Regions from separate parts of the Pseudofrankia coriaricola genome, predicted to be linked through region 1. Evidence: predicted binding sites of a transcription regulator. Region 1 holds the regulator's gene; each other region holds the start of a gene.
What was found. The regulator LexA, encoded in region 1, represses DNA repair genes until DNA is damaged. The targets are predictions, from matches to a motif close to CGAACNNNNGTTCG.

Region 1 (3,274 bases):
GGTCGGCCGTGACCGTCCCGGCCGGTGGTCCCACCCGTCGCCGCAGGTCGCGGAGCGCCACGCGCAACCTCGTTCACGAGGCGTGACGTTCCGCTGCCCCACACCTCTGGGTCAGACCACATCAGGGCCCACGCCGCGCGTATCCAGCGCGGCGGTCGCAAGTCTGGCGACGGGCGACCAGGCCGCGCGGGCAGCGGCGGACGATCAGGCGGCGGTGCGCTGGCGGGTGACAACAGCCTGGCGCCCGCGTCGACCATATGGCCAACGTGGGCGCCAGGTAGAGGAGGGCGGCCGCCGGTCAGGCGGCGGCAAGCGCCCAGTGAACGGCCAGCCAGACAGCACTGGTGGCGCCCCAGAGGGCGAGAGCGAGCAGGAGCGCGGCCACAGCCCGGCCGCGGCTGGTCAGCCGCAGCGCGGGCGTCTGCCGGCTCGTCCGCCGGCGGCCGGACCTCGCGCCGGCGACCGGATGCTCGGCCGCCACGGCCCGCGCGAGCGGGCTGGGCACCGGCGGCGGGGCAGCGCTCGCCGGGCGGCGACGTGTTGTCGGTACGGGCAGGGCAATCACGTCGGCGCCGTCCGACTGTCGCGCGGCCGGGCGCCCTGGGACCAGGGTGGCCCCACGCGGGTTCGTCACGCCAACCTCCTAGCGGCCGGGCCGTCACCCGGCACAGCTCGTCAAGCGAAGCTCAACCAACGTCGGGGAGTCCGGGGCGGGAGCCATCGATGAGCCGAGCCGACGGATCACCGAGGGAGTCATCCCCGGCAGACATCTGGGGCCATCGGAAAGCTAGCCCAAGATCTACATATGGCGGCGACCGGCAGCAGTGGCCGGTAGCTGGGGTCAGGACGGGGACAGGGCCCGCTTCGAACTGATGGTCGATTCTTACACGCACAAGGCCGGCAGAACACGCAGACACGCTCGAACGCCTGTTTGAGATTCACGCGCCGCCGGGCTACGGTCGTCACACGATCGGGCGCAACCCGACTCCCCTTATCCACAGGTGAAACCCTGCGGGAGCCGGCGGCCCGGTCCAGCAGCATGACCTCGAGGCGAGGAGAATCTAGGCCATGACCACGCAGGGCAGGGGTCCGCGCAGGGCCGGTCGCCCGTCGGCGAGCCGCGATGAGGAGAGCGGTGGCACCGTGCGCGACTTCCCCGACGGCCCCGTCGACGACGACGGCCTGACTCCCCGTCAGCGCAAGGTGCTCGAGGTGATCCGCAATGCGGTCGAGCGGCGCGGCTACCCGCCCAGCGTGCGCGAGATCGGCGAGGCAGTGGGCCTGACCAGCACCAGCAGCGTCGCGCACCAGCTCAAGATGCTCGAGGACAAGGGCCTGCTGCGCCGCGACCCGAACCGGCCGCGGGCGATCGAGGTGGTCTCCCCCGAGGGCGGCCGGCCGGTCAGGCCGATTCCGAAGACTCGTCAGGCGGCCGGCACGAGCAGGGCCCGGGGCGGCGCGAACCCGCTGCGGGTGCACACGCTCGACCCAGCCGGCGACGCGCTTGCCCGCGAGGGCGACGAGAAGGACGCGTTGACGGCGGCGACGGCCTACGTGCCGCTGGTCGGCCGGATCGCCGCCGGTGGGCCGATCCTCGCCGAGCAGGCGGTCGAGGACGTGCTGCCGCTGCCGCGCGAGATCGTCGGCGAGGGCACGCTGTTCCTGCTCCGCGTCGTCGGTGATTCGATGATCAACGCGGCCATCTGCGACGGTGACCTGGTGGCCGTCCGCCAGCAGCCAGTCGCCGAGAACGGCGAGATCGTCGCCGCGCTGATCGACGGAGAGGCGACCGTCAAGCGGCTGCGCCGCCGCGACGGCCACGTCTGGCTCCAGCCGGAGAACCCAGCCTTCCACGACATCCCCGGCGACGACGCCACCGTCCTGGGACGGGTAGTCGCCGTCATGCGCCGGGTCTAGGGCCGTCCCGCGGCGGACGCTCCGCGCCCGCCGCCGGGCGCGGCCTGTCGGGCGCTGAGCGCCCTCCCCACCTGGTTCCAGGTACAAGCGTATGACGGGGGCTGGTCTGGTCCGGGGCCGACGACGTGGTCCGGTTAGTGCAGCGCTGATGCGCCGTCACCAGCGGTGGTTGGGTTGCGTAGTCGCGCTCCCGTCAGGCAGCTTCGCCTGCGCCCAACGTGACGTCTCGGGGTCGAACTCGGCTGGCCGACGATCCAAAGTTGGCTAGTTGGGTTCGGCCTTGCGGCGTATCGAGTAGTGCAGGACGAGGAACGGCAGGCCGAACACCCAGAACTCGTGTTCGGCCCGCAGTTCGCCGTCCTGGACGTAGACGTCGAGTTGCTCGGCGAAGCCGTGGACCACGGCGGCGGTCAGCTCCTTCGTCTCCGCGTCCACGTAGGTCAGATAGTGCCCGGGCTGGTCCAGGTCGCCGCGACTGGAGAGGACCAGGCCTCCGCCGGCCCGCGCGCTCGGCGCCAGGGTGGCCGTGAAACTGGCCCGCGGCAGCGGGAACCCGACGCTGACGTAGCCCCGGCCATCCCGGCGGTAGGTCGTGTAGATCCCGACGAACAGGGGCTCGTCGTTGTCGACGTAGGACCTGATCCAGCCCCGGACGCTCACCGTGCCGTAGCCCGCACGGCTGATCGTGTCGATCCGGCTGTGAACGCCGCGCTGCGCCTCACGCTGGTTCATGGGCACATTCGCCTGCCCGAGCGGGCGCGCCAGCAGCGTGCGGTAGAGCAGGTAGCCAGGCCGAACCCATAGCCGCCACCGCGGAACGATGTCGAGCGTGAACCGCGTCGTGTGCTCGTAGAACTCGCGTACCAGCGGGGCGACGGCCGCGGGATCGAACTCCGGGCCCGCCAGATCGTCCAGCGAGGCGACGATCCCGACGTCGGGCGCGGCGGCCTGGTAGTCGCCGCCGAGCCCCTCGGCCAGGTCGCGTACATAGCCCGTCCCGACATAGCGGGTCCTGGCCACCAGCGGGACCACGAACGGCAGGTCCTCGGCGCTGACCCGCTCAGCGAGCATCGCCACCTGCGGGTCGCGGAAGATCCCCGCCGACGCGGTCCGGAAGACGAGCACGGTGGCGCTGCCGACGAGCGCGGCCGGGACCCCGCCCCAGAGCAGCCAGCAACCGGAACCGACAGCGAGACCCACCAGCGGGCCGACTACCACCTTCTGGGGACGAAGCCCGAGCGCGCCGGCCAGCCCGCCGATGACCAGGCCCACGACGATCGGCCCGGCCCCGGTCACCGCTCCCAGGGCCCAGGCCAGGGGCGCGGCGATCGCCGTGCTCATCACGATTCGCGACCAC
Region 2 (3,274 bases), on a different contig from region 1:
CGCTGGACGTACTCCCGGACGACCTCGACCATCTCCTGGAGGTTCTCCACCCGGCCCTGGGCCTCGATGGTGTCCTCGGCGACCAGCTCCGCGAGGTAGCCGGTTCGCTCCAGGATGGCCTCGGCCGTCTCGACCAGGTCGCCGGCGGCGGTCTCGCGCAGCTCGTCGAGCAGCGTGGCGAACTCGCGGATGGCCTTGGCGGAGCGGGTCGCCAGCCCCGGCACCTCGCCTACCCGGCCGAGCGCCTCGGCGAACGGGATGCGCTCCCGCTCGGCGAACGCGGCGAGCATCGCCTCGGCCCGGTCACCGATCCCGCGTCGGGGCACGTTGAGGATGCGTCGCAGGTTGACCGTGTCAGACGGGTTCGCCAGCACCCGCAGGTAGGCGAGCAGGTCGCGGATCTCCTTGCGCTCGTAGAAGCGCACACCGCCGACGACTCGGTAGGGCAGGCCGACGCGGATGAAGATCTCCTCAAAGACCCGGCTCTGCGCGTTGGTCCGGTAGAAGACGGCCACGTCGGCGGGGCGGGCGTGGCCGTCATCGGTGAGCTTGTCGACCTCCTCGGCGACGAACGCGGCCTCGTCGTGCTCGTTGTCGGCGACGAAGCCGACGATCTTCTCGCCGTCGCCGGCGTCCGACCACAGCCGCTTCGCCTTGCGCTGGCTGTTGCGGGCGATGACGGCGTTGGCCGCGGACAGGATGGTCTGGGTGGAGCGGTAGTTCTGCTCCAGCAGCACGACCCTCGCGTCCGGGAAGTCCTGCTCGAACTCGACGATGTTGCGGATGTCCGCGCCGCGGAACGCGTAGATCGACTGGTCGGCGTCGCCGACTACGCACAGCTCGGCCGGCCCCGGCATGCCCTCGTCGGCCGCCCGGCCGGCCGTCGAGACCGAGCCGTGCCCCGGGTTCACTCCGTCGCCGCCCTCGCTCCGCGGCCGTCCTCCTTCGTCGGACGTCCACTCCGCGAGCTTGCTCCTGCGCTCACTGCCGACGAGCTCGCGGATGAGCGTGTACTGGGCGTGGTTGGTGTCCTGGTACTCGTCGACGAGTACGTGGCGGAACCGGCGGTGGTAGTGCTCCGCGACGTCGGGGAACGCCTGCAGCAGGTTCACCGTCGTCATGATCAGGTCGTCGAAGTCCAGCGCGTTGGCCTCGCGCAGCCGGCGCTGGTAGAGCGCGTACACCTCGGCGACGGTCCGCTCGGGGTGGCTGGCGGCCTTGGCCTGCGCGGTCTCGTGGTCGATCAGCTCGTTCTTGAGCGTGCTGATCTGGGCGGCGAGCCCCCGGGCTGGGTGGCGCTTGGCATCGAGGTCCAGGTCGCGGCAGACCAGCGTGATCAGCCGCTGCGCGTCGGCTGCGTCGTAGATCGAGAACGAGGAGCCGAACCCGAGCCGCTTCGACTCGTTACGCAGGATCCGCACGCAGGCCGAGTGGAAGGTGCTGACCCACATGGCCCGCACCCGGCCGCCGACGAGCGCGCCGACCCGCTCCTTCATCTCGTTCGCGGCCTTGTTGGTGAACGTGATCGCGAGGATCTCGCCGGGGTGCACCTTGCGGGCGGCGAGCAGGTAGGCGATCCGGTGGGCGAGCACCCTGGTCTTGCCGGAGCCGGCACCGGCGACGATCAGCAGCGGCGAGCCCTCGTGCACCACGGCGGCGCGCTGCTGCGGGTTCAGCTCGGCCAGCAGCGCGTCCGGGTCCAGGCGCGGCGTCGGCCGCCGTCCCTCCGCGGCTGGCGCGGTGACCGGGGCAGCGGCCAGCACGGCGGGGGCGAACATGTCGTACGGGTCGTACGGCTCGTAGGCCGCATCGCCCGCCGGGACACCCGCACCGGGGGCACCCGCGCCAGGGGTCATGTCGTCGAAAAGGGTGCTCATGATTCCTCGATCGTACGTTCGAGAGGCCGTTCGCCGGGGCCGCCAGGGAATGGGGGGGTGGGCCGCTGGCGAACTAGGCATAGCCCCGTGGATTCGATCCGCCGGGGCGGATCGAATCCACGGGGACCCCAGCGGCTTCTGACTGAACTAGGGCACCACGCGGCGACCTCGGGGCGCTCAGCACCGCTGGGCGCGATGCAAGCGATGCCATCTGTCGACACTACGTAGCTTTGGAGCCGTCAAGTAACTACGGCTCACCATTGCGTGACTAGGGACCGACATTGCGCAGCGCCTCCCGCCGGGAGAGCGGGGAGAGCCGGTCCGCCCGCGTGGCGACGTAGCGGCGGACCTCGTCGGGGTCCGTCCAGGCATACTGCCGCAGCGCCCAGCCAATGGCCTTGCGGAGGAAGAAGTCGGGATCGTCGAGGTTCACCTCGATACAGGCGTAGAGCAGGTCCAGGTCCGTGCTCTTCTTCGCGCCGAGCTGGCAGATGATCGACGTGCGGCGCAGCCAGCGGTCGGGGTCGCGGCTCCAGCGCAGCATCACCGGCCGCAGGATCTCGGGGCTCGCGGCGAGCAGCGGCCCGACGCGGCGCGAGGCGACCTCATCGACGTAGTCCCACCAGGCGCCGGTGACGATCATCTCCTGATAGAGGGGCAGCACGTCAGGGGTCCAGTACGCCAGGTAGGGCCGGTGGCCGGTCAGCGCGATGGCGGCGTAGCGCTCCTCGCGGAACCCCGCCTCCCGCCAGAGCCGCAGCACCGCCGTCTGCCAGTCCGTCACCGTCTCCAGCCGGTGCGCGGCGAGGACGGGCCGCAGCGCCTGCTCCCTCGGCGGCTTCGGGACACCGAGGTAGGGCATCGACGACTTCATGTAGGCCTGCATCTCCGGCGCCTTCGCCGGGTCCGCCGCCGCGGCCAGGGCCGCTCGTACCGCGTCGACCAGCCGGTCCACCACCGAGGAGGATTCCACGGCCGAATTGTCGTCCACGAGGTGGACGGGCCAGGTATCGGCAGGCCGCGGACCCGCGCCGAACAGGGCGCCATACCTCCAAACGGCGGCACCCAACGCAAGCCCGCCTGCCCGCGCCCGCCTCGGCGGAAGGCGAGCATGCGCGGCGTACACGGCGTACCCGGCGAAGCGCCATACTTGTCACGGATCTCTGACAAAGCGTGATGGGTGGGCCGCATGGGGAGCTGGCGTCGGCTGTGGCGGGTCGGCGGGAGTCCGAGCGTCGACGACGGCCATGCCGACGACGAGATCCCGGCAGGGATGGACCCGTCGGCGCGCCCGACCTCGTCGTGGCCTCCTGGAACAGGGACCTGGGACGAGATCGGGTCGGCGCGGCAGCCGACCAGGCCGCCGCGCAACTGGGTTGGTGGGATACCTGCCTGGG
Region 3 (3,274 bases), on a different contig from region 1:
CGCGACCGGTCTCCGTGCTCCAGGTAGGGCCAGCGGCCCATGTGGCGCAGGTCGACCTCGTCCCCACGCCTGGAGGTCAGGCTGGCGGACCGGGTGCTGGTCCGCTGGCGGGGTGGCTGGTCGACGGGCCGGTGCCGGTTGCCGGTGCGCTGTCGTCGTGCTCGCGGTCCTCGTCGTCCTCGCCGAGGAAGGTGTCGTCGAAGAGGGCGTTCGAGCGGTCGTCGGGCCGGCCTGCCTCGGGGCAAGTGGCCGTCTCGCTGGCGCAGCAGTCGTCGGCGGGCGGGCGCACCGGGTTGTCGCCGGAGCGAGCGTCGCCCGCGCGGGCTGGGGGTTCCCAGATTCCGGCGTAAAGATGGTCGAAGCTGCGGTGTAGGGGATTTCGGCGGGGCTTGCGTTGGGGATCGACGGAGTAGGGCGGGACGAAGTATGGGTGGCCGTCCAACCCGATAGAGACGGCCCATTCTCCGCGATGCACGACCCGGTGGTGGAAACCGCACAGCAGGGCGAGGTTGTCGAGGTTTGTCTCGCCGCCGGAAAGCCAGTGAACGATGTGGTGTGCGTCTGTCCAGGCAGCGTTCTTCTGACAACCAGGAAACGTGCACCCGCCGTCCCGGACGACCAGGGCGCGGCGTAGCGACGGTGGCACAAGACGGCGGGTGCGGCCCAGCTCGAGCGGTATTCCCTCCTGGGAGAGAAGGATATGCGTGAGATGGGCGTCGCAGCAGATTCGTTCCAGGGTGGCGTGGGATAGCGGCAGGCCATGCCCGGTGGTCGCCGGGATGGCGCTGTCCTTGCCGAGTAGCGCGTCGATCGTGGTCGTGACGGTGAGGTGGGGCCGGGTGCCGCGGGAGATCGGTAGGGTGCCGGTGCCCAGGACGCGTTCGGTGATCTCGATGAGGGCGTCGGCGCGCAGCTGTGGGATGGTGCGGTGATCTTCCGGGTTCTCGCCGAGGGGTCTGGGCTTGGCGAGGGGTTCGAGGGCGGCGCGCAGGGCGGCGGCGCCGTCGGCGTCGAGGGTGCCGTGGATGCGGGTGGTGCCGTCGGGTTGGTCGGTCAGGTGTAGCTCGCGGCGTCGTGTCTGGTCGCCGTCGTCGTGGGGGTCCGAGCCGGGCGGGTGTAGCTGGTCCTGTAGGCGGGCGCGGATCGTCTTGCCGAGGGCGGCGAGGTCGCCGGCGTCGAGGGTTTCTGCCTGGGTGAGCAGGAACTGTTCGGCCCAGTCGCGCTGCTCGGATGGGGTGTCCGCCGGGAGTGCTCGCAGCGCTGTGACGATGACGGTGGCCTGGTCGCGGCTGATCGCCGTACTGGCCAGGGCGTGGCCGGTGCGTGGGTAGGTGAGGTCGAGGTCGCGGGCCAGGTCGACGGTGCGCCGGGCGTCGGCGGGGCGGATCTTCAGTTGCCAGCGCAGGAGTTCCGCCGTCGAGGGCAGGTCCTCCTCGCCGAACACACCGCGCAGGTCCCGGCCACCCAGGTCCCGGACCGCCGCGAACAGGACCGAGGCCAGCAGCCGGCCGGCCCGCTCCGCGGCACCCAGGAATTCCAGCGCCTCCGCGTGGGACAGCGCCCACAGGTTCGCTCCGGCCAGCGTCTTCAGCCCGCCGACGACCCCGTCCAGCTCGGCCAGTACATGATGCCGCCCGCCGAACCCGGCACCGTCGCCGCCGTTACCGGCGTCGAAAACACCGCCTTCGGATACCGCCGCGTAGTTCTCGTGCCCATTTTCTGCGACACCATCTTGGTTGGCGTCAGACGGAGCCTGAGGGATTCCGGTGTCCGGCCTGGACCACACCTGGGCGGGCCGGCCATCCGGTTCCTCGGGAACGGGCAGCGCGGGCATGCCTCAACGGAATCATGAATTCGAACGTATGTCCAGTTCTTGTCTTTGGGGGGGTGTGCACCCCCGAATTTTAGGAAGCCGAGAGAAATTGTTGGAGGTGTGACGTGACAATGCTGAAGAATTGGCAGTCGGTGGCACCGTCGCGGCCAATAGCGCCGGAAAGCGGACCGGCTTCCGGCTACATGGGTGATGGACGGCCCCACCTCCGCGATCTGATCGGTTTCGTCGTCGATCAGGACTGGAGCCGGTGGACGGGCGGCGCTCGGACCCGGGTCCTCGGCGGTGCGAACGGCGAGCCCTCCGGAACGGCCCGCTCTTCGGAGAGGCGGTGTCGGCATGGGTGGGCGAGGGCGGGATGATCGGAAGCGTGACTCGGTTGGTGCTGGATTCCGCCATCGTCCGGGATCTTGCCGGTGAGCTGTACTACGACCGCGGGGTCGACTATCACCGGCGGGGTGCCGTCATCAAGATCGTCGTCGATGGGACGTCGGCGGAGGCGACTGTGTTCGGGACCCGCACCTATCGGGTGCGGGCCGAGCTAGGGCGTGACGGCCTGACGGCGGAGTGCTCGTGCCCGCTGGGACGAGATGGCGAGTTCTGCAAGCACGCCGTCGCCACCGTCCTGGAGTGGCTGGAGATGGCCGGCGACGAGCCGCCCGCGGCCGAGGTGGACGTGAAGCCGGCCGCGGGCCTGCCGGACTGGCTGGACCCGGAATCGGACGCGGGCCCGGGCGGCCTCGGCTCCTATCTGGCCGCGGCCGGCCAGCGGCGCGACGCGGATCTCGCGGCCTTCCTCACGGCGCAGCCCAGGGAATGGCTGGTCGAGCGCCTGCTGCTGGTCGCCAGGCGCGATCCGAAACTGCGGGCAGAGTGGGAGGCACTGGCGAGCCGGAGCAGCCCGAGCGGTGTCGACCTGGCCGGGTTCCGCCGCCAGCTGGAAATGACGCTGACGCCGCCCAGGAACTTCGAGTGGGGCGACGCCTGGGACTACGTGACCGGCGCCCAGGAGATCCTCGGGTCGATCGACACGTTCACCGAGGAGGGCATGGCGGCCGCGGCGGTCGAGCTGGCCGAGGAGGCGATGCGGCTGATCGACGAGGCCGTGGAGATCGTTGACCAGGACGGCGAGACCACCGGCCTGCTGGACAGCGCCCAGGAGGTGCACCTCCGGGCCTGCGAGGCCGCGCGCCCCGAACCCGTCGCCTTGGCCGAACGGATGACGCGGCTCGCGATCGACAGCCAGTGGGACGTCTTCACCAACCTGGCGGCGGACTATGCCGAGATCCTCGGGGACGCCGGGCTGCGGCGGCACAAGGAGCTGGTCGAGGCATCCTGGGCGGCACTGCCGGACCTCAGGCCCGGTGACCGGTCCGACTACAGCTCCCGGCGGAGCACCCTGGAACGGCTGCGGCTGGGGTTCACCTTGACGGTCGCCGAGCA

Region 2: pcrA (DNA helicase PcrA) is a predicted target of LexA. The motif match lies at 1,885-1,898, and genes of this name have one in related genera.
Region 3: QOZ89_RS17970 (HNH endonuclease signature motif containing protein) is a predicted target of LexA. The motif match lies at 1,856-1,869, and genes of this name have one in related genera.

The regions. Positions count from the first base shown of each region.
Region 1 covers NZ_JASNFO010000050.1:71,331-74,604, forward strand. Annotated here, with positions in the region: gene QOZ89_RS26360 (hypothetical protein) at 299-634, opposite strand; gene lexA (transcriptional repressor LexA) at 1,069-1,917, shown strand; gene QOZ89_RS26370 (hypothetical protein) at 2,182-3,274, opposite strand, start outside.
Region 2 covers NZ_JASNFO010000002.1:134,163-137,436, forward strand. Annotated here, with positions in the region: gene pcrA (DNA helicase PcrA) at 1-1,877, opposite strand, end outside; gene QOZ89_RS02635 (DNA alkylation repair protein) at 2,146-2,850, opposite strand; gene QOZ89_RS02640 (hypothetical protein) at 3,067-3,274, shown strand, end outside.
Region 3 covers NZ_JASNFO010000032.1:85,249-88,522, reverse strand. Annotated here, with positions in the region: gene QOZ89_RS17970 (HNH endonuclease signature motif containing protein) at 77-1,834, opposite strand; gene QOZ89_RS17965 (SWIM zinc finger family protein) at 2,202-3,274, shown strand, end outside.